DNA from 3 places in the Cellulosilyticum sp. WCF-2 genome. Region 3 is predicted to be linked to each of the others. Evidence: riboswitches for the same ligand, from Rfam matches in the RefSeq annotation. Region 3 holds a riboswitch; each other region holds the start of a gene.
What was found. Region 3 has a riboswitch for S-adenosylmethionine ahead of metK (methionine adenosyltransferase). Riboswitches for the same ligand answer to the same signal wherever they lie in the genome.
Positions count from the first base shown of each region.

Region 1: linked by a shared signal. The riboswitch ahead of EKH84_RS10475 (methionine ABC transporter ATP-binding protein) and the one ahead of metK (methionine adenosyltransferase) in region 3 are both predicted to bind S-adenosylmethionine.
Region 2: linked by a shared signal. The riboswitch ahead of EKH84_RS02340 (pyridoxal phosphate-dependent aminotransferase) and the one ahead of metK (methionine adenosyltransferase) in region 3 are both predicted to bind S-adenosylmethionine.

Region 1 covers NZ_CP034675.1:2,343,411-2,353,741, forward strand. Annotated here, with positions in the region: gene EKH84_RS10455 (N-acetylmuramoyl-L-alanine amidase family protein) at 1-629, shown strand, start outside; gene EKH84_RS10460 (DUF445 domain-containing protein) at 870-1,775, shown strand; gene EKH84_RS10465 (hypothetical protein) at 1,928-2,920, shown strand; gene EKH84_RS10470 (deoxynucleoside kinase) at 3,178-3,831, shown strand; SAM riboswitch class I at 3,886-3,991, shown strand; gene EKH84_RS10475 (methionine ABC transporter ATP-binding protein) at 4,081-5,094, shown strand; gene EKH84_RS10480 (methionine ABC transporter permease) at 5,096-5,755, shown strand; gene EKH84_RS10485 (MetQ/NlpA family ABC transporter substrate-binding protein) at 5,784-6,593, shown strand; gene nadA (quinolinate synthase NadA) at 6,801-7,715, shown strand; gene EKH84_RS10495 (L-aspartate oxidase) at 7,717-9,030, shown strand; gene nadC (carboxylating nicotinate-nucleotide diphosphorylase) at 8,993-9,844, shown strand; gene EKH84_RS10505 (hypothetical protein) at 9,921-10,331, opposite strand, start outside.
Region 2 covers NZ_CP034675.1:531,947-542,277, forward strand. Annotated here, with positions in the region: gene EKH84_RS02320 (FAD-binding oxidoreductase) at 1-505, opposite strand, end outside; gene EKH84_RS02325 (MetQ/NlpA family ABC transporter substrate-binding protein) at 562-1,452, opposite strand; gene EKH84_RS02330 (methionine ABC transporter permease) at 1,507-2,163, opposite strand; gene EKH84_RS02335 (methionine ABC transporter ATP-binding protein) at 2,160-3,179, opposite strand; gene EKH84_RS02340 (pyridoxal phosphate-dependent aminotransferase) at 3,191-4,348, opposite strand; SAM riboswitch class I at 4,502-4,615, opposite strand; gene EKH84_RS02345 (trans-sulfuration enzyme family protein) at 4,973-6,097, shown strand; gene EKH84_RS02350 (pyridoxal-phosphate dependent enzyme) at 6,084-7,661, shown strand; gene EKH84_RS02355 (hypothetical protein) at 7,729-9,033, shown strand; gene EKH84_RS02360 (hypothetical protein) at 9,126-10,202, shown strand; gene EKH84_RS02365 (TPM domain-containing protein) at 10,202-10,331, shown strand, end outside.
Region 3 covers NZ_CP034675.1:4,725,134-4,735,464, forward strand. Annotated here, with positions in the region: gene recD2 (SF1B family DNA helicase RecD2) at 15-2,276, opposite strand; gene EKH84_RS21550 (hypothetical protein) at 2,502-3,707, opposite strand; gene metK (methionine adenosyltransferase) at 4,005-5,195, opposite strand; SAM riboswitch class I at 5,283-5,383, opposite strand; gene EKH84_RS21560 (rod-binding protein) at 5,449-5,874, opposite strand; gene EKH84_RS21565 (flagellar hook-basal body protein) at 5,888-6,703, opposite strand; gene flgF (flagellar basal-body rod protein FlgF) at 6,714-7,481, opposite strand; gene EKH84_RS21575 (rod shape-determining protein) at 7,499-8,503, opposite strand; gene spoIIID (sporulation transcriptional regulator SpoIIID) at 8,641-8,895, opposite strand; gene EKH84_RS21585 (starch-binding protein) at 9,244-10,331, shown strand, end outside.

The DNA of each region.
Region 1 (10,331 bases), 2.4 Mb from region 3:
TAACCCAAAAGGTATATGCGTATAATTTCTATGAATCAGATGGGAAAATTTCATTACAAATGGTTAGACCAAAGGAAAAGTATAATCAAATTGTTGTGTTAGATGCAGGTCATGGTGGTTCTGATAGTGGAGCAGTAGGTAATGGTATAACAGAAAAAGGGATTAACTATAAGCAAGCCATGGCACTTTATAAGTTATTAGAGGCCGATTCACAAATTAAAGTTTATATGACAAGAGAAACAGATGTTTATCCGACGCTCCAATTTAGAACAACTTTAGCGAATGATATCGAGGCGGATTTATTTGTAAGTATTCATAATAATTCAGCTTCAGCTTCGATTAGAGGATCGGAAACACTGTACTTCCCTAGTACTACAGATACAAGAGGAAAACAAGTGGCTCAAATTGTACAAAACGCTTTAGTTAATAAATGTGGCATGATTAATAGGGGGATTAAAGCACGTTCAGACTTATATGTTTTACGTACAAGCAATATGCCAGCAATACTGATTGAAACAGGATTTATTAGTAACTCAGCAGAAGCAGCTTTGCTTAATAGTACGGCCTTTACAAACAAATGGGCCCAGGCTATTTATGAAAGTATTGTAGAGAGCTTTAGATTTTTGTAGCATCCTAGTGTGTTAAATTAGATTAGTAAATAAAAGAGAAAGTATTCTTTATAGAGGGAATACTTTCTCTTTTATTTTACACTTTATTTTCATGAAATTTTAATAAATCTATGGTATAAACAAACTAATTGATAAATAAAGTATGAGTCGTAAATAAAAGGGAAATACTAGAAATAAGTAAGAAAATAAGTTAGAATCAACAGGCTTATGAAAGATACATAGGGAAAGGATGAGAAAGAGATGAACTGGAACTTTTTGTTAGGCCCTTTAGTAGGTGCTATTATTGGTTATATTACAAATGGTATTGCCATTAAGATGTTATTTAGACCATTAAATCCAATTACTATAGGAGGTTATACACTACCTTTTACGCCAGGAGTTATTCCAAAAGAAAAAAAACGTCTTGCCAAAAGTATAGGAAGAGTAGTGAGTAGAGAGCTTTTAAATGAAGAAGTATTTAGAAAAGCACTATTAAAACCAGAAATATATGAGAGATTAGAAGAAAAGGTAGACTACTATATTGACACGTACCAAGCTAATGACAAAAAATTAGGAGAAATAGGAAACGAATTTTTGGGTAAAGAAAGGGCTATTTTTTTATTATGCGAAGCCGAAGAAAATGCCACTTCTCTTATTTACACAAAGGTTGTTAATATGGAACTAGGCAAGATTATTGTAGATAAATTAATAGGAACGTTAAAAGGTGGTGCATTAAGCCACTTATTAGGACCTATGAGTTTTCTAGTAAAAGACCAAATGTTAGATAGTCTAGGTGATAAGATTGAACCGGCTATTTCTCAAATGATTGTAGATGAAGCAGAAGGAATTATAAGACAAGCTGTAGAGGAGGAAAGTAATAACCTGAAAGAAACCTCGGTGGGAGATTGGGTAACCAAGCTAGATCCCTATAGAGACATCATCAAAAAAGTAGTCATTAAATCTTATGAAGGTTTGGTAAGGAATGGGCTTAGTACTGCTCTTGAAAAGTTAGATTTAGCTCAGATGATAGAAGAACGCATTATGGCATTTGATACTTTAGAAATGGAAAATTTAATTCTTGAGATTATGAATAAAGAACTTAATAGGCTAGTATGGTTAGGCGCTTTACTTGGTGGTATTATGGGGTGTGTAATGAGTTTTTTCTAAGAGATAAAAAGTTATTTATGATTAGAAAAAGTGCTGATTTTCATAGGGGATAGGCATATTGACTAGAATAGTGTTGAATAAACCTAGGATTAGTGGTAAGATTCAATAAGAGGAAGTATATAAAGTCGCAATAACAGGAAGGGAGATGGACAATGAGACAGCAAAGAAAATGGGCAGTTTTTCTCATTATGAGTTTAATTGTAAGTACATTTTTAGTAGGTTGTAATGGGGAGAATGGGCCAAAGCCAACACAGGAAATTGAAAGCCCGTCACCTACCGCCACAGCAGAAACAACAGAAAGTAGCTATAATAGCGCTTTTGAAAAATATAATAACAATATTACTGAACTAGGGCTAGTTATTAATGCGCCAGATCAGGAAGCCATCAATAGCTTACCTCAGGTAGAAACCTATAAACAGATGGATACAAAAGATAATCTAATGATTATACCCAAATATAACGGTTCAAAAATTACAATTAGCAAAGTAGAGTATACAGGTGAACGCTTTATTGCAAAAGATACCTTATATGCAAAAGAAGGAACACCAGAAGGTTATGGTCTACTTCTGTATGCTGTAAGACCAGAAGGTATTCCGCAGATTATGATTACAGTGACCTACAAAAATAAAAGTATTGACTATGTTATAGCTGAAGATGGGAAAAATGGTCATGAAGGTATTGAATATCTAAAGCTTGAAACAGATGATATGGGGATGCCCCATTCAGGCGAAATGATTACACCTATTCAAGATGCTACATATTTAGAAGGTTTAAATCGTTTTAGTAGTTTTGATGTAGATTTTGATTTAGATGGTAGCAATGAAACCATTGAGGTCTACTGTCAAGGAGAAATAACGGATGATGGCAGTTATTTTTTAGATGATGGCCAAGTTTGGACCTTAGTTGTCAAAAAAGGTGATGATATTTATCCGTTATTTGAAAAAAGTTATATTCAATTAGGCGGCTTAGAATATTTAGTTTATATAGATTATAACGATTATGAAAGAGTACATGTATTAGTTCAGTATAAAGCTGGAGCAGGTATGATGACATTTGATTGTGTTTATGATGAAGAAACTGGTAACTTTAGGCGTGATACAGTTTATGAAGCAAGTAATATCAACATTTTGAAAGATTGGAAGTAAGATAGAAAACTGTGTTTAAAAGTGAGAGCTTTTAAACACAGTTTTTTGATGTAATCACATGATAATAGATAATAAAGAATTGTAAATAGGTGATAGGTGATTTAGCAATAGCAGAAGGTTATGATTTTAAAAGTAAGTCTATAATGTTATGAAAATAAGTCCAAATGAAACATGCCTATCAATCAATTGACAATGATTATGTAAACACTTATGATAGAAGAAGTTGTTTTGAGATAAGTGAGAAGGATAGGTGAAGAATGTTGCTAGTTGTTGGTGGGATGATAGGTCTGGGAAAAACCAGTGTTGCAGAGCTTTTAGGAGAGCATTTTGGAACGGAAGTATTTTATGAAAGTGTAGATAATAATCCAATTTTACCTCTTTTTTATACTTCAAGTGAAGAAGAAATAGAAAAGAAAAGATATCCCTTTTTATTACAATTACATTTTTTAGATACACGTTTTAGAAGTATTAAAAGTGCATTGTATCATGATAATAACGTACTTGATCGTAGTATTTATGAAGATTGGTATTTTGCTAAAGTTAATAATGACCTAGGAAGAATCTCGGATTTAGAATTTCAAATGTATGATCGTTTGTTAGATAATATGATGCAAGAGTTAAAGGAACTTCCTAAGAAAGCACCTGATTTAATGATTTATTTAAAGGGATCATTTGAAACAGTGCTATCGCGTATTATGAAACGTGGTAGAAGCTATGAATTAGATGCACAGCTTGAAGCTTATTATAGACAACTATGGGAAGGATATGATGAATGGGTGATGAGTCATTATCATGCCAGTGAAGTTGTAGTCATTGATATGGATCGCTATGATGTAGTAAGCCGCAGGGAAGATGCGTTAGAAGTATTAGCATTAGTAGAAAGCAAATTAAAGATGATTAGAAAAAAATAGAAATTATTTCTTGACTTTTCAAATTAACATGATTATACTAAGTATCAATAGAAAAGCTTATCTAGAGAGGTGGAGGGAACAGGCCCTATGATACCTCAGCAACCACACTTAAGTGAAAGGTGCTAATTCCTGCAGAACCTAAGGTTCTGGAAGATAAGGGCGGATGAATCAAAGCAAAGTAAACCTCTCTTATTTTTAGTGATCATTAAAAATAAGAGAGGTTTACTTTGTTTCTAGAAGGAGGAAAAAATGGAGAAAGTATTCAATCAGCCAATTATATCTTTACAGAATTTAAGTAAAACCTATTCAGTAGATCAAGGAACATTCACGGCATTAAAAGATGTTAACTTAGATATTTATAAAGGAGACATTTATGGCATCATTGGTATGAGTGGCGCTGGAAAAAGTACCCTCGTAAGATGTATTAATTATCTAGAAGAGCCAACCAAAGGTAAAGTATACTTTGATGGAAAAGATTTAGGTACATTAAGTGCGGTAGAATTTAGGAAAGCCAGACAGTCTATGAGTATGATTTTTCAACAATTTAATTTGTTGATGCAACGTACAGCAGAAGATAATGTTTGTTTTCCATTAGAAATTGCAGGTATGAAGAAAAAAGAAGCAAGAGAAAAAGCTAAAGAGTTATTAGCGGTAGTTGGGTTAAGTGATAAAGCGAAATCATATCCTTCACAGCTTTCAGGAGGGCAGAAGCAAAGAGTAGCCATTGCTAGGGCATTAGCTACTAATCCTAAGGTGCTTTTATGTGATGAAGCCACATCGGCCTTAGACCCAAGTACAACTCAATCTATTTTAGCATTGCTAAAAGAAATTAATCAGAAGTTTGGTATTACCATTGTTATTATTACCCACGAAATGAAGGTTGTAGAGGAGATTTGTTCTCATGTTGCCATTATTGCAGATAGTCAAATTGTAGAGGTTGGAACAGTAGAAGAAGTGTTCACTCATCCTCAAAGTCAAGTAGGGCAGCAACTCGTTTATCCAAATGGCATGCCACCTAGTCAGTACATAGGCACGAAATGTGCACGCATTATTTTTGATGGCAGTTCAGCTTATGATCCAGCTATAGCAAGTATGATTTTAGAGTGTAAGGCTCATGTCAATATTATCTATGCAGATATGAAACAGGTAGGAGATAAAGCAATGGGACAAATGGTACTTCAATTGCCAGAGGATACAAGTCAAGCAATGCGTGTCTTAGATTACTTAAGACAAAGAGAACTAATTGTAGAGGAGGTTATGTAAAATGTGGGATGTTGAAATGATTAAAACCATTACAATAGGGATATTCGAGACCTTATACATGACCTTATTTTCTACTTTATTAGCTTATATGATAGGTTTACCTTTGGGTATAGCCTTAGTTGTTACAGAAAAAGGAAATTTATTGCCTAGTAAATGGCTTAACAGCATTTTAAATGTGATAGTCAATATAACACGCTCAGTACCTTTCTTGATTCTACTTATTTTTATTCAACCTTTTACAAGATGGGTGGTGGGAACCACTATAGGGTCAACAGCAACTGTTGTACCTTTAGTTGTAGCAGCAGCCCCTTTTATCGGGCGAATGGTAGAGTCTTCTATTAAAGAATTAGATCACGGCATTATCGAAGCAGCTCTTTCTATGGGAGCTACACCTTTTCAAATTATCTGGAAAGTGATGTTACCTGAAACGAAACCTTCTTTATGGATAGGTGCTTCTATTACAGCTACAACTATTTTAGGCTATTCAGCAATGGCTGGCTTTACAAGTGGTGGTGGTCTTGGAGATATTGCCATTCGTTATGGCTTTTATCGTTATCAAACAGAAGTGATGTTAGTAACGGTAATCTTATTAGTCATTATCGTTCAATGTATTCAAGGTATAGGTATGAAAATAGCAACAAAGCAAGATAAAAGAAAATAAATCTTAATGAAAACCAGGGGGAAATAAAATGAAAAAATTATTAACTTTAAGTTTGGTAGCTGTATTATCACTTTCACTTCTTGCAGGTTGTGGCAAAAGTGAAGCAAGTAATAAAATTGTTGTAGGAGCATCTACATCACCACACGCAGAGATTCTAGCAGTAGCAAAACCTATTTTGAAAGAAAAAGGCTATGATCTTGAAATTAAGGAGTTTTCAGATTATGTGCAGCCTAACCTAACACTTGAAAATAAAGAATTAGATGCTAATTATTTTCAACATAAACCTTATTTAGATGATTTTAATAGTAAGAATGGTACACATCTTGTATCAGTAGCAGCTGTCCACTATGAGCCATTTGGCATTTATCCAGGAAAATCATCTAGTATAGATGATATCAAAGATGGAGCTAAAATTGCGGTACCCAATGATACAACTAATGAGGCAAGAGCTTTAATGCTTCTTCAAGATTTAGGTATCATTACTGTAGATGAGTCAGCAGGTTTAGCAGCAACTAAAACAGATATTACTTCAAATCCTCGTAACATTGAAATAGTAGAAATTGAAGCAGCTCAGCTTGTACGTACACTTCAAGATGTGGATTTTGCAGTTATTAATGGTAATTATGCTATTCAAGGTGGACTTAATGTAGAAGAGGATGCTCTAGCAAAAGAGGCAGCAGATTCTTTAATGGCCCAAACTTATGCTAATATTTTAGCTGTACGTGAAGGCGACGAAAATAGAGAAGATATTAAAGCACTTATTGAAGCTTTAGGAAGCAAGGAAGTAAAAGACTTTATTGCAGAGAAGTACCAAGGTTCAGTGGTAAGCTTAAATTAATGATAGAGAGCTGTTGTATTAGCAATTTTATTTGTTAATACAACAGCTCTTTTTTATTTAGTACCATGCTATGAGATTAATAACATTAAATAGGAAGAAATTTGAATTCAACAAAATGACTTAGTAGGTGTCTTTACACATGTATTGATTATTTAAGAGGATGATGTTATATTAAATAAAGTATAACTTGATAAGTGAGGCGAGAAAATGAATGTAGTTAATACAATAGAGCAAATTAGGTCTTTAAAAAAACAAAAAAATGCACTTATTGTAGCACATTATTATGTAGATGATTCCGTGCAAGAAATAGCAGATTACGTAGGAGATTCTTATTATTTAAGCAAAGTATGCATGGATAGACCAGAACAACTGATTATCTTTTGCGGTGTTAGATTTATGGGGGAAAGTGCTAAGATTCTTAATCCTTATAAACAGGTAGTTATGGCAGAGGAGCATGCTGATTGCCCAATGGCTCATATGATAGAAATAGAAAAGATTAGAGAAATGCGAGCGGCTTATAAAGATTTAGCGGTTGTATGCTATATTAACTCAACCACAGAGATTAAAGCAGAAGCCGATGTGATCGTCACTTCCTCTAATGCTTTAGAGATTGTGGGTCAGCTACCCGAAAAAAATATTTTCTTTATACCAGATGAACATTTAGGTCGTTATATTGCTGAGCAATTACCAGAAAAAAATTTCATTTTTAATGATGGTTTTTGTCATGTACATACAAGTATTACAGTAGAAAGTTTAAAGACTGCTATGGCTGCGCAACCAGAGGCCAAGGTTCTAGTTCATCCTGAGTGCCCTAAAGTCATTACAGAATTAGCAGATTATGTAGGAAGCACTTCAGGTATTATTGATTACGCTACTCATGACCCTGCTGAGAAATTTATTATTGGGACTGAAATGGGTATTCTATATGAACTTAAAAAGAAAAATCCTCACAAGCAATTTTATGCCGTAGGTCACAGACAATTTTGTCCTAATATGAAACGCATTAGTTTAGAGGATGTCTACCATGCCCTAGATACATTAAAGCATCCTGTTGAATTAGACGAAGAAATGAGAAGAAAGGCAGAAGGTGCTCTTAGTAAGATGCATCAATTGGCAAAATAAAATGAAACAAGCATATGATGTAGTCATTGTAGGGACAGGTGTTTCAGGATTATTTTGTGCACTTCATTTACCTGAGACTGTAAACATCTTAATGATTACCAAAGGTCAATTAGAAGAAAGTAACTCTTTTTTAGCACAAGGGGGCATTTGTGTTTTAAAAGATGCAGGGGATTTTGAAAGTTATGTAGAAGATACCTTAAAAGCAGGAAAATATGAAAATGATAGAACAGCTGTAGAAACCATAATTCGAGAATCTAGAGAAATCATTAATGAGTTAATTGCTCTAGGTGTAGATTTTGACAAGGAAAAAGGTGAACTAGTTTACACAAAAGAAGCAGCACACAGCACGAATCGCATTTTACATCACAAAGATGTAACAGGAAAAGAAATTACAAGTAAACTTTTAGCTGCCGTTAAACAAAGAGCTAATATCGAGCTATTAGAACAATGTACACTAGTAGATTTGATTAAAAATAATAAAACAGCATATGGGGTAATGGTCTATTATAAAGGAAGTTATCATGCCGTTTATGCCAAGGATATTGTACTTGCTACAGGTGGTATAGGGGGTATTTTTAAAGCAAGCACCAATTTTTCACATCTAACAGGTGATGGAGTAGCTATTGCATTAAAACATCAGGTACAAGTAGCAGATATTCACTACATCCAGATTCATCCTACAACCCTCTATAGTCAAAAACAAGGGAAACGCTTTTTAATCTCTGAGGCTGTACGAGGAGAAGGTGCGTATTTGCTCAATCCTAAAGGAGAACGTTTTGTAGATGAGTTATTGCCAAGAGATATTGTATCAGCTAGAGTAAGCGAAGAAATGCTTAAATTTCAAACAGATCATGTGTACTTAAGTGTGAAGCACTTAGATGGAGAATATATTAAAAAGCGCTTTCCTAATATATATGAGGCTTGTAAAGAAGAAGGGTATGATTTGACCAAAGAGGATATTCCTGTTACACCAGCTCAACACTATTTTATGGGTGGTATTGCAGTTGACCTTAGGGGAAGAACATCACTTAAACATTTATATGCAGTTGGAGAAACAAGCCGTACAGGGGTACATGGAGCTAATCGTCTAGCAAGTAATTCACTTTTGGAAGGATTAGTATTTGCTAAAAAGGTTGCACTCGATATAAAAGCAAGTGATATGTTTTTGTCCAAAGGGCCTATAGGTATTCCTATCATTGAGGAATCTATAGAAGAGATAAAAGCAAATTACGAGACTCTTTTATTAGAAGCAATCAAAAGAAAGGATGAAAATTTTTATGTTAGATGGTTTCATAAACAATATAAATGTGGATGAGCATATATTAAATGCAATCAAAGAAGATATCACCAGCGAAGATGTAACGACTATGGCAATTATGAAAGAAAAGCAACAGGGAGAAGTACAACTTATTTGTAAGGAGGATGGCATATTAGCAGGCCTTAGTGTTTTTAGACGTACCTTTGAATTAATAGGAAATATTGAGATGCAAACAAGTTATAAAGATGGGAATGAAGTTAAAAAAGGAGAGATTATTGCTAGTATAAGAGGTGATATTAGAGTACTACTTTCCGGAGAACGTACAGCTTTAAATTATTTACAACGTATGAGTGGTATAGCTAGCTTTACTCATGAATTGGTTGAGGAATTAAAAGGTACAAAGACGACGTTACTTGATACGAGAAAAACGACGCCAGGTATGAGGGTATTTGAAAAGTATGCAGTTAAAGTAGGGGGAGGAACTAACCATCGCTTTAATCTAACAGATGGTGTACTTATTAAAGATAATCATATAGGGGCAGCAGGTAGTATTACAGCTGCAGTTAAAGCTTGCAAAGCATATGCACCTTTTGTACGTAAAATAGAAGTGGAAGTGGAAAATTTAGACATGGTGAAAGAAGCTCTAGAAGCAGGAGCAGATATTATTATGCTAGATAATATGGATATAGAAACTATGAAGCAAGCAGTGGTACTTATAGGAGATAGAGCTCAGACAGAATGTTCTGGTAATGTCAATAAAGAGCGTTTAAAAGCTATTGCAGCTGCAGGTGTAGACTATGTCTCTTGTGGCGCATTGACTCATTCTTCTCCAATTTTGGATTTTTCCTTAAAGCATCTTAAACATATATAATAGAGATTCACTAAAAAGGCTGTTGCGTAAGGCGTATGGAGACAGTTCCATAACCCCATGCAATAGCTTTTTTTCGTTAATCCTTTAATATGATATGAGTACTTTTAGCTTTCATTTGATGAACTAAGTCGCTTAATTGATGAAGTTGATGATAAAATTGATCAAGTTGTTCTTTTGGAATATTATAATTTAAAAACAAAGATTCTATATCACTAGAGACATAACCTAGCGTATTAGTAATCCCTAAAAAGAGCTCAAAATTAGAACTATTACATGCAGTTTTGAATTTACGAATATCACGCTTAATAAAGTCTATAATTTCATCATGGTTTGTAAAAAGTCCCTTTGGGAGAGGATAGGGGGAAATACGCTGTAGAAAATACTTACTTTTTGCGTTAATATTATATACATAAGAGACCGTAATATTCTTTTTAAGTTTAAATTTGATATAATAGAGGCGGCTATTAATATCTATGATATCCGTAGC
Region 2 (10,331 bases), 590 kb from region 3:
TACCATTGGCTAAGACAACCTCTATGCTTCTGACATAGTCTCTTGTGACACCATATTTGACAGCTCTCATGCCACCTGCGTTGGTGCTGATATTACCACCTATGGTAGAAGCTTTCTCTCCTGGATCTGGTGGATAAAATAATCCATTACTTTCTGCAAAGGCTTGAACCTCTTCAAGTAAGACACCTGCCTGAACTGTTAATGTCATAGTCTCCTTATCTAAATGCTGTATACGATTAAGTTTGGTCAGATCAATGACAATACTGTCCTCTGTGGGAACTGTCCCTCCTGTAAGACCTGTCCCTGCCCCTCTTGGCACTACTGGAATATGATGTAGGTTAGCAAAGTCTAAGACTTTGCTAACCTCATCTGTAGAAGCTACAATGACTACTGCTGCTGGTTTTACTTTAATATGGCCAAGATGGTCTGAATAATATTTTTCATCTATGCCTGCTGTAATGACCCTATTTTCATCTTCAATTAATGCTTTCAGTTGCTCGAACATTTTTATCCCCCCTCTTTCACCATATTTATAAACACTTTAGTTGAAGCTTTGTTGGTTTATTTCGCCCACTTGGTGGTATACCACTCTGGTTTTTGGAAACCACTAAATTGATATTCACTACTTTCGATTACTTTATTAAAGGCTTCAGACTCAACAATCTCTAAAATGTCTTTAGCAAACTTACTGTCTACCTCACTTGTTCTTACTGCGATGATGTTCTTCATATCCTCTACTAAGACTTCTTTGTAGATCGCAGTATTTAAATCAATGCCTGCGGATAAAGCATAGTTACCTGGAATAGCTGCTAAATCTGCACTATCAAGTGTTCTTGGAAGCTGTGCTGCTTCTACTGGTGTAATCTTTAGGTTAAGTGGATTTTCTAGTACATTTTTTTCACTAAACTGAGATACTTCTACTGTTTCATCAATCTTTAATAAACCTGCTTTTTGTGCTTCTAATAAAGCACGTCTTAGATTTGTTACATCATTAGGAACTGTAAAGGTAGCACCCTCTACTACTTCACTAACATCTTTATACTTGTTAGAGTAAAATCCAAGCCCTGCTGTTGGAATATTAATGAGCTTTGTAAGCTCTAATTGATGCTCTTTCTTGAAGTTCTCAAAGTACACATTATGTTGAAATACATTAACATCTACTTCACCTTTTCCTAATGCTAAATTAGGCTGTACATAATCACTAAACTCAATAATTTCTACTTTATAGCCCTTCTCTTCAAGTGATGGTTTAATCGCATATTTCACCATGTCTCCATAAGGTCCTGGGCAGGTTCCAAACTTAATAGTTGTTTTTTCTACTTGTGTGCTTTGATTGGTATCACTACTTGCACTAGCTGTACTTGCAGCTCCTTGTGATCCACTTCCACAGCCTACTAATGTTCCAAGCCCTAAAATGATTGCACCTATTCCATAAACTAATCTTCTTTTCATATATTCCACTCCCCTTATTTTTATTTTTAAATTTTTATAGCTTCTTAAACCAACTTACTTTTTAGTTAAATTAACGGCTATTCTTTCTCCCACCATTTGAATAAGCTGTACTACTACCACTAATAAAATAACGGTAATAATGAGTATGTCTGTTTGATAACGTTGATAGCCATAGCGAATAGCTAAGTCACCTATTCCGCCACCACCAACAGTTCCTGCCATAGAGGAATAACCGATGATACTAATTAATGTCACAGTAATGGCTCTTACAATGCCAGGTAAGGCTTCTACTAATAGCACGTCAAAAATAATATATTTAACACTAGCTCCCATAGCCAGTGAAGCTTCTATGACACCCTTATCTATTTCAGAAAAAGCACCTTCTACAAGTCTTGCTAAAAAAGCTACTGCTGCTACTGTAAGTGGTACGGTTACTGCCTTTGCTCCTATAGTGGTGTGTAATAAAAAATCTGTAAAAGGATAAAGTAGGACCAGCAAAATAATAAATGGAATGGAACGAATAATATTAATCACAAAACCAGAGATTGCATTAACCACTTTATTTTTGTGTAACAAAGGAGAAGCTGTGATATAAAGTAATAAGCCAAGAACCGTCCCAAAAACGATTGCAATAATCATGGATATCCCTACCATGTAAACAGTTTCTGTTGTTGCCTGCCATAGAGCTTCTATTAATTCACCTGTTTTCATGCGATTTCACCCTCCTTTGGAATAATTAATTCTATTTCTTCAATATTTTCTCCTATATACTTAAGTGCTTCATTAATAGCTTTAACTTCTCCCTCTATACTAACTACCAAGACACCCACTGGCTTTTCTTGAATGTAATCAATGTGACCATGTAGAATGTTAAGTACAACATCATACTTCTTGTTGGTATAAGCAATAATAGGCTCTAGGCTCTTGTCACCCCTATAAGTCAACTTGATGATTTCCCCATTTGCTGCATTAATAATCTCCTCTGGTACCTTTATCTGAGTCTTTACTAATCTTTTTGTTAATGCTGATTGGGGACTAGCAAATAACTCGTAAGCGCTATTAACTTCTATAATTTCACCTTGACTCATTACTGCTACTTTTGAGAACAACCTTTTAGCTACCTCTAGTTGATGCGTGATAAACACAATAGTAATCCCCAACTTAGCATTAATTCCTTTTAAGATATCCACAATTTCCTCAGTTGTTTGCACATCTAATGCAGAAGTTGCTTCATCGCAAAGTAAAATCTTTGGATTCGCTGCTAAAGCTCTTGCTATACCTACCCTTTGTTTTTGCCCACCACTTAAACTAGCTGGATAAACATTTTCTTTATCTTCTAGGCCCACTAGCTCAAGTAATTCTTTAGTTCTAGTTTGCCTTTGAGCTTTAGGATAATCCTGGACTTTAAGAGCAAACTCTATATTTTCCCCTACTGTTTTTCTTGAGATTAAATTAAAGTGTTGAAAAATCATGCCGATTTTCTTTCGTAATCCCCTAATCTCTGTAGAAGAAAGTTTTGTTACATCCTCTCCCTCTACAAAAACACTGCCTGAAGTAGGCTTTTGTAATCCATTAATGGTTCTTACTAAGGTGCTTTTACCTGCGCCACTCCCCCCAACTATTCCAAAGATTTCTCCTGGTTCTATATGAAGTGATACATTACTAACGGCATTAACGATTTGATTTTTTTGTTTAAAGCTTACATTTACTTGTTCAAAACGAATCATTGTAGCACCTCCTAAAAATGTTTTTTTATTTGCGTTAATCTCTCTAAAGCTAGCTCTAGTGTTTCTGGTTTTTTAGCAAAGTGGAAACGTATATATTGATTAACAGGTTCTTTGAAAAAACTAGAACCTGGTACAGCTGCTACGCCTACTTCTTTAATAAGTCTTTTTGCAAATTCGTAGTCTGATGAAACACCAAATTCTTCAATATCAACCATGACATAATAAGCACCTTCTGGCTTAAAGTACTTAAGTCCTATGCTATCAAGCCCTGACAAGAACAACTCTCTTTTCTTTCCGTATAACGCTGTAAGTTCTTTATAGTAGTCATCTTCTAATTTAAGTCCTACTGTTGCAGCTTCCTGAAGAGGGGCTGCTGCTCCTACTGTTAAAAAGTCATGTACCTTTTTACATTGATCAATAATAACCTTCGGTGCTATTACATAACCTAATCTCCAACCTGTAATGGAATAAGTCTTTGAAAGTGAACTACAAGAAATAGTTCTCTCAAACATGCCAGGTAGCGATGCAAAGTAATGATGTTTATATGGTTCAAAAACGATATGCTCATAAACTTCATCTGTAATGACATAAGCGTCATACGCTTTAACAAGCTGTGCAATGTCTAGTAGCTCTTCTTTAGTAAATACCTTTCCAGTTGGATTAGATGGATTACAGAGAATCAAAGCTTTAGCACCTGCTTTAAAAGCTGCTTCAAGTTCCTCTTTATCAAAGTTAAAGGCAGGTGGTTTAAGTGGAATGTAAATGGGCTCAGCTCCACAAAGCACTGTATCTGCTACATAGTTCTCATAAAAAGGTGAGAAGATAGCAACTTTGTCACCGCTATCGCAAATAGCCATCATAGCTGTCATCATGGCCTCTGTACTACCACAAGTGACTACGATATTTTCATCTGGGTTTAATTTAATCCCCATAAAATGTTCTTGCTTCTTGGCTAAAGCTTCTCTAAAATTTTGTGCTCCCCAAGTCACTGCATATTGGTGCGGCCCCTCTATGGCTACCCTTTGTAATTCTTCTATTAATGCCTTAGGTGGATCAAAATCAGGAAAACCTTGTGAAAGGTTAATAGCCCCATGTTGGTTAGCAATACGCGTCATCTTCCTAATCACGGATTCTCCAAACCCATCTAATCTATGACTTAACTTACTCATCTTGTTTCCTCCCTTTAATTAACCTTGATCTTGTAGTTTCTTTCATTTTTCTGTGTTTTTCTGCCTACTTCATTTAAAAGTAATATTTTACAAACTATAAAAGCTGCTTTCTTAAGATAAGAAAGCAGCTTTTAAAATTCACTATGCTACATACTCTTATCTTCCAAACCACTTCTGGTTTGCTGGAATTAGCACCTTGAGCATTTTATAACATGTTCAGGTTGCCGGGCGTCACTGGGCCAGTCCCTCTGCCTCTCTGGATAAGAAATTATTCACTTGGTTTTATTTCCTAGTTGTTTTATATGTTTAGTAGTATATTTTTATTTTTTTAAATTGTCAACTATTTTTTAATATATTTTTTATTTTATTTTCTTTTTAATTTCCCTTGAAGTTACTAGAAATTTCTTTTTTTATAGAACCATTAATGGATAAGTTTTATTTATTATTATTTTCTTATTTGCTTTAGTCTTTGACTATCAATAACTTTTTCTTTTTGGACTGTCACATTTTTAATTCCTTTAAAATAAATATATTTACTAGGAATTAAATTTGATGTATACTCTCTTTAATTTAAAAAATTTGATATATTACAAAATTTATTGCCAATTTAAAGGAGGTTATTTTATGAAATTTGAATCAAAGGTTATCCATGGTGGTATCTCTGAAGATGCCTTTACAGGCGCAGTTAATATTCCTATTTATCAAACATCTACTTTTAGACAAGAAGGGATTGGTAAACATAAAGGCTTTGAATATGCACGCACAGGTAATCCTACAAGACAGGCTTTAGAAGAACTTATTAAAGATCTAGAAGGTGGCATCGCTGGTTTTGCTTTTGCTTCTGGTTTAGCCGCTCTTTCTACAGTTCTTATGCTTTTTAAAACAGGAGATCATATTCTTCTATCTGATAATGTCTACGGTGGTACTTTTCGAGTAGTCGATAAGGTATTCGTTCATCTTGGCATTTCTTATTCTCTAGTAGATACTTCCGACCTTGAAGCTGTTCAAAAAGCTATCACGCCTACTACTAAAGCCATCTTTATTGAAACACCTACTAATCCATTAATGAAAATCACAGACCTATCAGCGATTAGTACACTCGCCAAAAGTCATAACCTCATTTCGGTTGTTGACAACACGTTTTTAACCCCTTATCTTCAACGTCCTATAGAACACGGCATAGACATTGTTGTTCATAGCGGCACCAAATATTTAGGCGGACATAGTGATGTGGTTGCTGGGCTTGTAGTTGTTGCTCATGAAGACCTTAAAGAACGACTTGGCTTTTTACAAAATGCTGTAGGTGGGATACTTGGCCCCCAAGATAGCTTTTTACTTATAAGAGGTATTAAAACATTGGCTATTAGATTAGAAAAGGCTCAAGCTAATGCTAAAGCGATTGTTGATTTCTTACACACTCTACCTCAGGTAAGTAAAATCTATTATCCAGGTTTAGGCGCTATGATTTCTTTTGAACTTAGTGACCCCGAGGTCGCTCTAAAGCTCGTAGAAAATGTTAAACTCATTGCTCTGGCAGAAAGTCTAGGAGGTGTAGAAAGTCTTATTTGCCTTCCAGCAGCTATGACACATGCTTCTATTCCTGTAGAACAAAGAAAGGCCTTAGGTATAACAGATGGTTTACTTCGTCTTTCTGTAGGCATCGAAGATGCTGACGACTTGATAACTGATTTAACCCATGCACTTAATCTTTCTATATCTGAAGGAGGTACATCTCATGCACTATATTAATGATATTCGTGAACTTATTGGTAATACCCCACTCTTAAAACTCAATCATATTTCTCCTAATCCTGATATTAATATCTTTGGTAAACTAGAATATCTAAACCCAGGGGGAAGTGTTAAAGACCGTATTGGCCTAAAGATCTTAGAAGATGCCGAAAAAAATGGGCTACTTAAACCTGGCTATACCATCATCGAAGCTACTGCTGGTAATACCGGTATAGGCCTTGCCATGGCTGCCTTTGAAAAAGGCTATCAACTTAAAATTGTTATTCCTGCTAAGTTTGCTATTGAAAAACAAATACTAATGCGCGCCTTAGGTGCAGAATTAATTGTTACTCCAACAGAAGAAGGTATTGAAGGTGCTGTTCAAAAAGCAGAAGAATTAGCAAAGCAAATCCCAACTAGCTTTATGGCTAAACAGTTCGATAATCTCTCTAATAGAGAAGCTCATCGTCAAACAGGTAAGGAAATCTATGATGCCCTTGATGGGAAGATAGATATCCTCGTAGCAGGAGCAGGCTCCGGTGGTACTATTATTGGCATTGCCTCCTATTTAAAAGAGAAAAATCCCAACATCAAAATTGTACTCAGCGACCCTAAAGGCTCTATTCTAGGAGGTGGGGAAGAAGGTACCTACCATATTGAAGGTATTGGTAATCATTTCATTCCTTCTTTATTTGATGCTTCCTATGTCGATGAGGTAGAGAAAATTTCCGATGAAGAAGCTTATTACTATGTACAGCTATTAGGCAAAAAAGAAGGTGTATTGGTTGGTTCTTCTTCTGGTGCAGCTATGGCTGGTGCCATTAAGCAAGCTTATAAAGCTAATGGTAAGGTTAATATTGTAGCCATCTTCCCTGACCGAAGCGAGCGCTACTTTAGCCAGAATCTTTATAACTTCGATATGAATCTCTCTGACTATCGCTTTAATGACCTATTTGATAGTTGGGCTACTCATTATGACGAAACTGTTTACACAAAAAAGGGTGAGTATTATGAAGTCTTTAAAAACTACGAAGAAATTTTAAGAGAAACTGTCTCTTTTATTAATTCACCTACTTCTGCTACAGTCTTAGATATTGGTTCTGGTACAGGTAATCTAGGAGCCGTTGCAGCTAATTCAGGTTATAAAGTAACTGCCATTGAGCCAAATGCTAAAATGAGAGAATTAGCGTCAGCTAAATATCCTCATATTCCTGTTCAAAATGGTTCTTTTCTCTCTTTAGATATTCCTGATGCAAGCGTGGATGCTATTATTTCTAGCTACGCTTTCCACCACTTACAAGATGAAGAAAAAGCTAAATCTATAGCCTTTATGGCTTCTAAGCTTCGCCAAGGCGGTCAAATTATTATTGCAGATACCATGTACGAATCTCCCGAGGCTGCTTCAGCTGTATTAAATTGGGCTGAAAACTATGGCTTTACTCATCTTGCTCAGGATTTAAAAACTGAATTCTATACCACTCACGAAATCCTCGCTCATGCATTTGAAACGGCTAATTTCCGGGTAAGCTTTAAGCAAATGAATCAATTCGTATGGATTTTAGTTGCCACTTTGAACGCATAGTTTATCATATTCATACTCCTAAACCGCATAAACTATTACGACACCTTATGATAAAGGAGTGTTACTTATGTTTGATCCAAGAGATACTTGCCTTTTAGATGATGCACTTGCAAGATTTGATGAACTTGTAAACGCTCCTTGTCTACATGAGCTGACTCATTTCCCAGTATCTCCTTCTGAGACTCCTCCTGCCTGCTTAGGCTTTATTCAAATTGAAGGCTTTCCTGTCACAGATACCTTTAAAGCATTTTCCTTTGTTTTAAATGCTCTAGAAAGCCTTCAAATAACCATTGGCTATGTTATACAAGTGCGCAATGAACAACTTTCTATTTATATTGGTATTAAAGGGGATGAATTTTTCTGCGTTGCTCTTGAAATTTTAAAAAATGGGCTAATTCAAACCTTTCCTGGTATTCAACTTCATGAATTAACACCTGAGGAAAGTTGTGAACTAATTGATCAGCTCTTTAGTCCTTGTAAACATAACTCACTTGCAACTATTTCTGTTATCCCTAATACAAGTACCACAACACCCATACTCACTTCATTTAATAATTTAATGGGAAGAAATGAGGACTTTGTTCTTTTTTTATTAGCAACACCCGTGTCTCTTTGTCACATACGATCTATACTCAACGAACTTATTTGTCTATTTAATATCTTGTCTGGCTTCTCTCAAGGTAATCATACTGCTTCCAAAGGCTTAAATAAGAATGGTTCTACTACTGTTACACGTTCTAATACCGAAACCAATGGTAGGAGTTGTACAGACACAAATACTTCTGGCAGTAGTCATAATTCTTCTCAATATAAAAATATAACATCTTCTACTTCTCTTTCTTTAGCAAATAATAAATCTCTGGGAGTTAGCCTGCTTTGTAATGACTCTTGTGGACACGCAACTAATACTAGCCGTGCTTCTGCTGAGGGTATTACTAATAGTGAAGCTGTTGCTTGTTCTAATAGCCGCCTTACTGCTACTAATCTAACAGAAAACGAAGCCATCGTTTTTAGTATTCAGAATAAGTGCGTCGTAGATGCCTTAGCTACTCTTAATTTACTTATCACCCGCTATACCAACTTATTAACCTTACCTGCCTTTGAATTTGGCGCCTATCTTATAGCACCTTGTTTATCAACAACAGTTCGTGGTGCTTATACTTACTTAGGTGTTGCTGATGCCCCCTCCTCTACTATAGGTCCTACGGTTGTTAATGTATGGGATCATTGTAATAGTAGCTTCTGCACTATCTTGAAGGAGTTACAATGCTTTAATCAACCCTTCTTTGAATCCTGTTCTTCGAAAGATTGTCTTTCTAGTACTACTATTATTAGCGGATTAGAATTTATAAGCACTCTATATTTTGTGTAAATATAGAGTGCTTGTTCACAATATTTATTCGATATGCTATACTGATTTCAATAATAGCCTCTATTTATAGGCTTAATAAGGGAGGGTTTGTCTTGTCCGTTGTTTCATACAAATGTCCTAACTGTGGGGGAGATTTAGGCTTTGATCCAGAATCTCAAAAACTCAAGTGTGAATACTGCTTTAGTAGCTTTAATGAGCAAGAGTTAGAAGTTTTGACAACAGAGAAAAGTTATAGTGAGCCCGGTGAAGAATTTATAGAAGATGGTAATGATGCTACTGCTGAAGAAGGCACCACCATGCTCTATACTTGTCCTAGTTGTGGTGCTCAAATCGTTACTGATGAAGTAACCTCTGCTACACTTTGTTGCTATTGTCATAATCCTGTCGTTTTCTCAAAACAACTTTCCGATGAATTTAAACCATCAAAAGTAATTCCCTTTAAAAAAAGTAAAGAACAAGCACTAGAAACATTTCTTGCTTGGCGAAAGAAAAAACATTTTTTACCTGATGATTTCTCCTCTCCTAGTCAACTTGAAAAAATCGCTGGGATCTATATTCCCTATTGGCTAGTAGATTGTGATACCTCTGGCTATATGAGAGCAACTGGTAAAAAGATAAAATCTTGGACTAGTGGAAGCTATCGCTACACTCAGACAGATATCTATGCTGTATCTAGGGCTGCTTCTATGTCTTTTGATTACTTGCCTCATGATGCTTCCAAAAAAGCTGATGACCTGGTAATGGAGAGTATCGGTCCTTATAATTATGATGATCTTGAAACCTTTTCTTTTTCTTATCTAACAGGGTTTATTGCTGAAAAATATGATGTAGATAAAGATACCATTTATCCAACTATTAAATCTAGGGTAGAACGTGCTGTTGAAACAGAGCTTCGTAACTCCATTCATGGCTACACCACAACTGCTGTAGGTGGTAAAAATGTTCAAATTCATCGCACCCGTTTTCACTATACTTTGATGCCTGTTTGGATGTTAACTTATATTTATAAGGGGCAGACTTACATGTTTGCTATGAACGGTCAAACTGGTAAGACTTTTGGTAGCTTACCAATATGTAGCAAAAAGCTTAACCTTCTATTCCTTTGGGTATTCCTCATTACTTTTGCTGTTGTCTTTTTTGCATTAGCTTATACAGGAGGTCTTGCCTAATGAAACGTAGAATGAGTTCTTTAATACTTACTTTAATATGTTTTTTTACTTTATGTAGCTCTCTTATGGCTGCTGTGCCTAGAGTTAATGACTTAGCTGATTTACTTAGCCTTGACGAAATTGAAAGTT
Region 3 (10,331 bases):
CATCATATAAGGTGTTACAACATGACTGCAAGGTGCTTAGCAAGACTTGAATAACGTTCTATTTCTTTATTGTTATCCACCATACGTTCCATAGTTTCAGTAAGTCCTACACCTACTACCATTTTTTTAGCACGAGTTACTGCTGTATATAATAAATTCCTATTAAGAAGCATAGGTGGCCCACTATGAATAGGTAAAATGACCACTGGATACTCGCTTCCTTGGGATTTATGGATGGTAATAGCATAAGCTAACTCTAGTTCATCTAATTGGTTAAACTCATATTCTACTACTTTTAAATCATCAAAAGTAACTACTAATAATTCTGCTTCTTCTTTAATACTGGTTATAATCCCACAATCTCCATTAAATACACCTGTTCCCTCGTCTATAGGCATACCACTTTTCCCTAATATTTTCCAAGGTGTGTTGTAATTATTTTTGATTTGCATCACTTTATCACCTTCTCTAAATAAGGTGCCTCTGTATTCTTTCTCAGGTTTCAATTGATGATGTGGATTCAAGGCTTCTTGAACAGCTTTATTAAGTTCGTTAACGCCAACTACTCCCTTACGCATAGGTGCCAAAATCTGAATATCTTTCAGGCTATCAAAGCCCTGGTATTTAGGCAATCTGGTTGTAATCAGCTCTATAATAGTCTCTTTAACTTCTTCTTGCATACTACGTTTCATATAGAAGAAATCTGTTCCTTTTTCATTACATATAGGATATTCACCTTTATTAATACGGTGAGCATTCATAACAATAGCACTCTTAGAAGCTTGTCTAAAAATCTGTACTAATCTTACTGTTGAAATCCTGCCACTTTTAATAATATCTTTCAAGACATTTCCTGCTCCTACAGACGGTAACTGGTCTGCATCTCCAATAAGTACTAAGCGTTGTCCTTCCACTACAGCTTTCATCAAAGCATGCATCAAAGTAATATCTACCATCGACATCTCATCTACTACAATAACATCCGCCTCTAATGGATTTTCTTCATTACGACTAAACATTTGCTTATTGGTATCTTCTCTCATGTAATTAATTTCTAAAAGTCTATGAATTGTCTGTGCTTCCATACCAGTGGCTTCACTCATGCGTTTAGCTGCTCTTCCAGTAGGTGCAGCTAAGAGCACATCTTCACCAGCTTTTTGTAGCATGTGTAAAATAGCATTAATCGTAGTAGTCTTTCCTGTTCCTGGCCCTCCTGTAATCACAGTCACACCTTGAGTAAGTACTTGTCTAACAGCTTCTTTTTGTTCTTCTACTAATTCAATTTTTAGTTCCTTTTGTGTATTAATCAGCTCTTTTTCTACATCTAACTGACTATCTGCTTGATACAGAGCAGCTAAATCAATAAGTTTTCTAGCTACAGCCTGTTCACTGTAATAAAGATATGAAAGGAATATGCAAGGTACCTCATCGTAATTCTTAATAATAATTTGTTTAGATAAGGTAAGTTCCAAAAGTGCATTTTCAAGTAATGGATGCTCATATTCATCTGCTTGTACATAATCATTATATTCATTTGGTAGTAATAGTTTCATGGCTTCCTCTAACAATTTATTTCTAGGGACATAAGTATGTCCATTAGCTGAAAAACTATTAAGTATATATAAAATACCTGTTTTTATACGATGAGGGTCATCTCTTGCTATCCCCACCTTAAAAGCAATCTCATCTGCTTTCTTAAAGCCAATACCAAATATATCATCCACTAAACGATACGGCGTATTCTTAACGACCTCTGTGGTCTTATCTTTATACTGCTTATATATTTTAATCGCATAAGTAGGTGTAATCCCATATTCTTGTAAAAATAGCATAGCACGTCTCAATTCATACTGGGTATGAAAAATTTCTCCGATTTCTTGTGCCTTTTTTTCACTAATGCCACTTACTTGAGCAAGTACAAGCGGTTCTTCCTCAATCATTCTAAAAGTATCTAACCCAAAATGCTTGACAATTTTCTTTGCTGTCTTGGCCCCTATGCCTTTAATAACACCAGAAGCTAGATATTTTTCCATTCCTTGTACCGTCTTAGGCATACTTCTCTCTAGCATTTCTACTCGTATTTGCCTTCCATATATGGGATGTGTGCTCCAGCTTCCTACAATTTTAACTTCTTCTCCGGCATAAATACCTGCCATTTCTCCCACGCAAGAAAGCTCTTCTCCTTCGTACTCTATGGTACAAACAGTATACCCATTTTCTGCATTTTGATAAATTATATCTTCTATTGTCGCTTCTAAAACCACTTGTTCGCTCAATTTATTCACCACTTTGCTTTCTTATCCATTTATCTTGTCCACAACTTTATTTAAAAAGTATAACATATCCACATTTAGGTCACAATGGCTTACTATTTTATGAAAATTATTGCCTATCTTCTTTTAACTCATACGCATTCAAATTAAATGTAGCATAAAAAATAGGAACCATATACTTAACGGTTCCTATTTTTACTTTGTAGCTTATTCGTTTTCTTACATTTGTTATTTTGTAATTTCACATACCAAGCCAAGTTCAGCAAGTTGGTCTACTGAAACATATGATACACCTTTTTTAACAATAGATTTGATAGGCATATTATTTAACTCTTTAATATAAGTTGTTTTTGCTTTACTATCATAACCTACTGTAAGTCCAACCTTAGCTAAAGTAGCTTTAAGAGGTACATATGTTACACCTTTTTCTACAATACAATCTTTTTGTGCTACTTCAATAACTTGACTAGGTGTAGTCATAGCCATAAGGTCTTCCATAGTGTATACTTTTACACTTGTTGGGAAAGTAATTGCTTTTTTATCTGCTTTTTTCACTTCTGATTTTTCAGCTACGCTAATATCAAATTTTTCTTTATCTACTGCTACTTTAATAGCGGCTGACATATCAGCTACATAGCTATCTTTATTGAATGTATAGCTTGCTTTTGCAGTACTACCAGTAACCATAGGTTTAATTATAGCTTTTGTTTCTGGTCCATAAATAGCTTTTGCTTGTGCAAGAGCTTCTTTGATTTGGTCATCTGTAAGACCCATTGCTTTATAAGTTTCTGTTAATGTAGCTGCTTGTGCATCAATAGCTTCTGCACAAAGATCAAAGAATGCATCTACTAATTGTGAATCTTTAAGTTCAACAGTATAAGTGTTATCTTTTTTGGTAACTGGAACCTCTACTTTAGAATTAGCATAAATATCAAAACCTTGACTTGATAGTTTCGTTATTTGCTCTTTGCTCATTCCTGACATTTCCATAGCACTTGTTAAATCAAGAGCTAAATAGTCTTTACTTACATCTACTAATGTTGATGGATCAACACCTGCCATAGCCGCTACATCTTTAATAAAGCTTGTACTTACATAGAACTTCATACCATCCATATAGAATTTAATAGGTGAAATTTTAAATGGTGCTTTTGTAACGTCAATCTTTTGACCAGAAAATTCAACATTCTTAATAGTCATAGTAGCTTCCATCTGTAAGTCTTTACTATTTGAATAACTTACAACTTCTGCATTTGCCTTAAATGATTCTCCTTGATAAGTAAAGCTTACGTCTAAATTACTTTTTGTCTCCATCGCTTCCCATGTAGAAACTGTCTTTAACTCATTAATTAGTTCTACACCTTGAGCATTACAACCTACCATAGTAAACATCATTACAAATGTTACCAATAAGGCTAATACTTTTTTCTTCATTACAAATCCCCTCCATAAACCAAATTAATAAAATATTTTTTTATTTATACAGAATACTATAGCACATTTAGATTTCGATACCACTAGAATTTATGATTAATTAATAATTGTAATGTAGTTGTAATATTAATTCTTGTTCATGCAAAAAGCGTTGCTACGATTTTTCCTCGTAACAACGCTTTTTTATTTTAATCACTCTCTTACTCTCTCATCTCACAATTCATATACTCTTCTAAAAGGCACTCTAGACAGCAGGATTCAACCAAAGCTTTCCTATACGGATTATATTCTAGTCGCCTACTTCTCTGCTGCAGCTTTTAATATTTCAGCTTTATCAGTTCTTTCCCATGGTAAATCCACATCAATACGACCAAAGTGTCCATAAGCTGCTGTTTGTTTGTAGATAGGTCTTCTAAGATCTAACATCTTAATAATACCTGCTGGTCTAAGGTCAAAGTTATTACGAACAAGTTCTACTAATACTTCATCACTAACAACACCTGTACCATGTGTATTTACGAGTACTGATACTGGCTGTGCTACACCAATAGCATATGCAAGCTCAATTTCACATTTTTTAGCAAGACCTGCTGCTACAATGTTTTTAGCTACGTATCTAGCTGCATAAGCTGCTGAACGGTCTACTTTAGTTGGATCTTTTCCAGAGAAAGCACCGCCACCATGACTTGCATAACCCCCGTAAGTGTCTACAATGATTTTACGTCCTGTAAGACCTGAGTCTCCTACTGGTCCACCAATTACGAAACGTCCGGTCGGATTAATAAAATATTTTGTATCTGCATCCAATAAGTTCTCTGGAACAATTGGTTTAATAACATATTCCATAATGTCTGCATGAATTTGTTCTTGGGTTACTTCTGCTGCGTGTTGCGTTGAAACAACGATTGCATCAACTCTTATTGGTGTATCTCCATCATACTCCACAGTAACTTGTGTTTTACCATCTGGTCTAAGATAATTTAAAGTACCATCTTTACGTACTTCTGATAAACGTTTTGATAATCTATGAGCAAGTGAAATTGGCATTGGCATAAGTTCTGGTGTTTCATCACAAGCAAAGCCAAACATCATTCCTTGATCCCCTGCGCCAATAGCTTCAATTGCATCATCTGTCATCTCACCTTTTTTAGCTTCTAAAGCTTTGTTGACACCCATAGCAATATCTGCTGATTGTTCATCAAGTGCTACAATTACACCACATGAGTGTCCGTCAAAACCATACTCTGGTGCGTTGTAACCAATTTCATTAATAGTGTCACGAACTGTTTTATTGATATCTACATAACAATTTGTTGTAATTTCTCCCATTACTAATACAAGACCTGTTGTAAGTGCTGTTTCACAAGCAACTCTTGCATTTGGATCTTGCGCAAAAATAGCATCTAAAACTGCATCAGAGATTTGGTCAGCAATTTTATCTGGATGCCCTTCTGTTACTGATTCTGAAGTAAATAATCTTTTTGCCATATCATAGCCTCCTTTAATTTTGTGTAAGACAGAAAACCATATAAAAAACCCCTCATTAAAAATGAGGGGTTAGCGTTCGCACAGTCATCCTCATCTTACGTAATAAATACGTGGGAATTGGCACCTTAGCTTTAAACTAGGTTGCCGGGTTTCATAGGGCCCTGTCCCTCCACCTCTCTGGATAAGAATTTTTATTCTATTTTCGATTTATTTTAACATTATTATTTTTTATTGTCAACAAGAGGAACATTTCTTAAACTTCCTCTTCGGTTTTGATAGCTTCATTAGCCATTGCTGCTTTATTTTCATCACTAATCTGCATTTGAGCAGCATATGTATTGGTCATTTGTTTATACATAGCATCAGAAAGACCGATGCCCCCTGCTTTAACCATTTCATCACATAAATTATTGATGTAAGTATCCTCAAACATAGATTCATAATCACCTTTAGCTATCAAACTATCCCCTGAAAGCATAGATGATTTCATTTGCTTAAACATCATGCTGAGCATATAACCTTCAAGTTCATCACAAGCTTCTTTTAGTTCTGTGTCATCTTTCTTTGCCATAGCTTCTGATAAAATAGCCTCAAAATCTTTTGTTCCTGCTGTATCAGCAGACTCCGTAGCTACTTGCTTTTGCAAATCTAATAGACTTGAAACCCCTGAAATTTCCATCTAGCTATCCTCCTTAGCTCTTAAGCTGATTAGCTTGTCCTAACATATCATCGGCTGCTTTAATAGCTGTTGAGTTAATTTCATAAGCTCTTTGAGCAATAATTAAGTTAACCATTTCCTGTGCTATTTGTACATTGGAACCTTCTAGGTAACCTGTACGAATCGTTGTTTTAGTTAAGCCATCATCATCAACCTCTGCTAAAGGCTCTCCGGAAGCTGGTGTTTCTTTATAAAGGTTATCTCCTACAGCCTCAAGTCCTGCTCTATTAGCAAATTGAACAATTCTTATTTGAGCTACATCCATTTCGAGTCCTGTCTCATCTAAATAATAAATATTTCCATCTTGCCCTATTTCAAGCTTATCCATAGGAATTTCTGTCCCTACTACAATAGACTCACCTTCTGTAGATAGTACTGGATGCCCATCGGCTGTAACTAACGCATAACTTCCTTCATCAGGAATCATAGCAAATCTAAAGCTACCATCCCTAGTATAAACCTCAGAACCATCTGTCTGACCAATAGCAAAAAAACCATTTCCAACTAAAGCAAGGTCTGATTCATTACCTGTTTCTTGAAGAATGCCATTTGTATAATCTCTAGAATTAGCTAGCGCACGTACACCATGCCCTACTTGTTTAACTGTAGGTGTCGCCTGTGCATTAGGATCATTAGCTTCTCCCATCGTTGTATAGAGCAAGCTTTTAAAGTTAGTTGTTTCTTTTTTATAAGCTGCTGTATTAACATTAGCCATGTTATTAGAAATGGTATCTACATTAAGTTGCTGGGCGGTCATACCTGAAGCCGCTGTATATAATGCTCTAATCATATTCTTCCTCCTATACTCTACCTAATTCATTAACAGCTTTACCAAGTAAACTATCTTGTACTTGAATCATTTTTTGATTTGTTTCATATGCTCTTGAAACGGTAATCATATCTACCATAGCAGTTACAGGATTAACATTGGCTGATTCTAAATAGCCCTGAATGAGCTGCCCTTCAAAAGGCAGCCTAGCCGCCGTACTACTATATAAGTTATTGTCCATTTTTGTTAATGCCCTACTGTCTTCAAATCTAGCTAATTCTAAGGTATCAATATACTGACCATCTAATGTTACTTCTCCTTGACTGCTAATCACTACATCTCCACCAGTGGCCAGAAATTCTTCGCCTAAAGTAATGGGACCATCTAATCCCATAACAGGATAGCCTTCTTTAGTCACTAAATCTCCATATTGATTAATAGAAAAATTACCATCTCTTGTGTAAGCTTCTCCATTTGGAGTTTGCACTACAAAAAAGCCATCTCCTTGAATAGCCACATCAACCATTTCCCCTGTTGAAATAACTGAACCTTGAGTAAAATCTGTATAGACCTCGTCAATCTTTGCCCCATAAGTAATATTACCTATTGGTCCATTATTAGGCACTTGGTTTTGAGTGTCATTTAATCTCGTCATTAATACTTCTTGAAAAGAAGAAACTACTGCAACATCTTTTTTATATCCAGTAGTCGTTGTATTAGCTAGATCATTAGAAATAATCTCTAACCTTTTTGCCTGTACATTCATACCTGTGGCAGCTGTATAAAGTCCTCTTACCATCTAAAGGCCTCCTTTTTTTAATCTCTTTCTCTTACTCCTTTAGCATATCTATATTCAACCCACATACCTGTTCCGATAGCTACACATGACATAGCATCATCTGCAATCACTGCATTTATTCCTGTCTCCTGCAAAATAAGCTGATCAAGACCTTGAATAAGACTTCCACCACCTGTAAGCACAATTCCCCTATCTGAAATATCAGAAGCTAATTCTGGTGGTGTTATTTCTAACACAGATCGGATACCATCAACAATACTTGTTACTGGTTCTTCTAAGGCCTGTCTAATTTCTTCTGAAGTTACTACCATATTTCTTGGTAATCCTGATACTAAATTACGACCTCTAATTTCTATTTCGGCTGGAACTTCTCTTTTAAATACACTTCCAACATTAATTTTTATCTCTTCTGCTGTTCTTTCTCCAATAAGAAGGCTATATTTCTTTCTCATATACTTAATAATAGTATCGTCAAACTCATCTCCGGCTATTTTTAAGGATTTTTTTACAACTGCTCCTCCTAATGAAATAACTGCTATATCCGTTGTTCCCCCACCTATGTCTACAATCATACTTCCACATGGACGCGAAATATCTATGCCTGCACCAATAGCTGCTGCAATAGGTTCCTCTATCGTATCAACATATCTGGCTCCTGCTTGTTTTGTAGCATCTTCTACCGCCTTTTTTTCCACCTCAGTAACACCACTAGGAACACATACTCCAATGCGTGGTTTTACAAGTCTGTGACCAATAGCTTTGTGAATAAAATACTTTAGCATTTGTTCTGTAGCGTCATAGTCTGATATAACACCTTGTCTAAGAGGCCTAACAGTAGTAATGCTCCCCGGTGTTCTGCCTAACATACGTCTTGCTTCTTCTCCTACAGCTATGACTTCCTTAGTCTTCTCCTTTATTGCTACCACCGATGGTTCTCTAAGGACAATGCCCTTCCCTTTCACATAAACAAGTACATAGGCAGTCCCTAAATCAATTCCGATATCCGCTCCCATTCCAAACATTTGAATTCTCCTTTGTTATAGTAAAATTGTATTTTAGGGTTCACTTCTTTTAGCATATTATAACATTAAAACTCTATTTTTTGCAAAAAATTAAAAAATAATTATAGCACCTCAAAATGAGGTGCTATGTATTAAAATTATTTAATTAAGCTAGAATATTTTTCTTTTGTAGCCAAGCCACCTCTTAGGTGTCTTTCTGCCTTATTTAGTTCTAAAACCTTCCTTGCCTCATTGGCAAGTTTAGGATTAATCTTCTCTAGTCTTTCTGTTACATCTTTATGAACCGTACTTTTACTAATCCCAAACTTCTTTGCAGTTTCCCTTACAGTAGCATTAGAATTAATAATAAACTTTGCTGACTCTATGGCTCTTTCTTCTATATAGGCTTTCAAGAAAAGGCCCCCCTTAACTCTGGCTCTTGATTTAATCTTATGCGAGGCCCTTCCTACTTATTACAAATAAATTAAGCTTTTTGCTAGGAAATTATACAACTTATTATTTTCATTTAAAATACGTCTCAGTAGGACAAGATTATCACCCTTTCTAGCTTTTTTGCTTTCTTTATAAGAATACTAGCTATATCTTAAATAACTAACAATCTTCTGTTTTAAATTTTAATTTTGTAAATTATATAAAATATATTGAATTTTTATTGATTAAAATTGTATAATCACTATATATATTTTAGTAAACATTCTATGTTTATTGTAATATATACAAAAATTCTAAGGGGGTAAAATATGAAACGTAAAAGAAGTATCAGAAAATGTACTAGTTTATTAGCTGCAATGTGTATGTTGTTTTCACTATTGTTTGGTAACGTTTCCACATTAGGAGCTAACAATTCACTAACTGTACATTTCAAAAGCACTTGGGGAAGTAGCTACATCTATTACTGGCAAACTAATCCATCTACCACTACAGTTAATTGGCCCGGCGTACCTATGCAAAATGATGGTAATAACTGGTATTCTTATGTCTTAGATGTATCTAGTGCTAATTTAATTATTAATAATGCTAAAGGTTCACAAACAGCAGACCTTTCAAGAACATCTGGTGAATGGTGGTATATGAATGGTGTTTGGACAGATTATAATCCTGAAGCTCCTTGTGATTCCCAAATAGTTGTTCATTTAAAGAGTGTTTTGTCTTCTCCATATATTTATTATTGGGGAGCTAGCCCTAGTTTACCCGGTGTAAGTTGGCCTGGTGTATCTATGGCTAAGGAAGATAATAATTGGTATACGTATACATTAAATGCCAATTCTACAAATTTAATCTTTAGCAACAAGGGTAGTAATCAAACTAAAGATCTTAATTTGACTAAAGGTAACTGGTGGTATATGAATGGTACTTGGTACGACACTAATCCTGAACCAATTCCTACACCTACTCCTACTCCTACTCCTACTCCTACCCCTACTCCTACCCCTACTCCTACCCCTACTCCTACCCCTACTCCTACCCCTACTCCTACCCTAGATACTATCAAAGTTCATTATAAGAGTAATTCTCCAGCTACACTGTATTACTGGAAAGCAACTCCTACTTTAGCCACGGTAAAATGGCCTGGAGTAAGTATGACTAGTGAAGGTAATGACTGGTATGGCTATGAACTCAATACCTCTAGCACTAATTTAATCTTTAGCAATAACGGCAGTAGCCAAACTGCTGACTTATCACAAACCAAAGGTGAATGGTGGTATAAGGCAGGCAAATGGTATGACCATAATCCTGATAATGACCCAGAAAATCCTCCTGATCCAGAACCTCCTTATGAGTCACCTGATCCAGTTGAATTTAACTATGGCAATAGTGACTTTAGAGA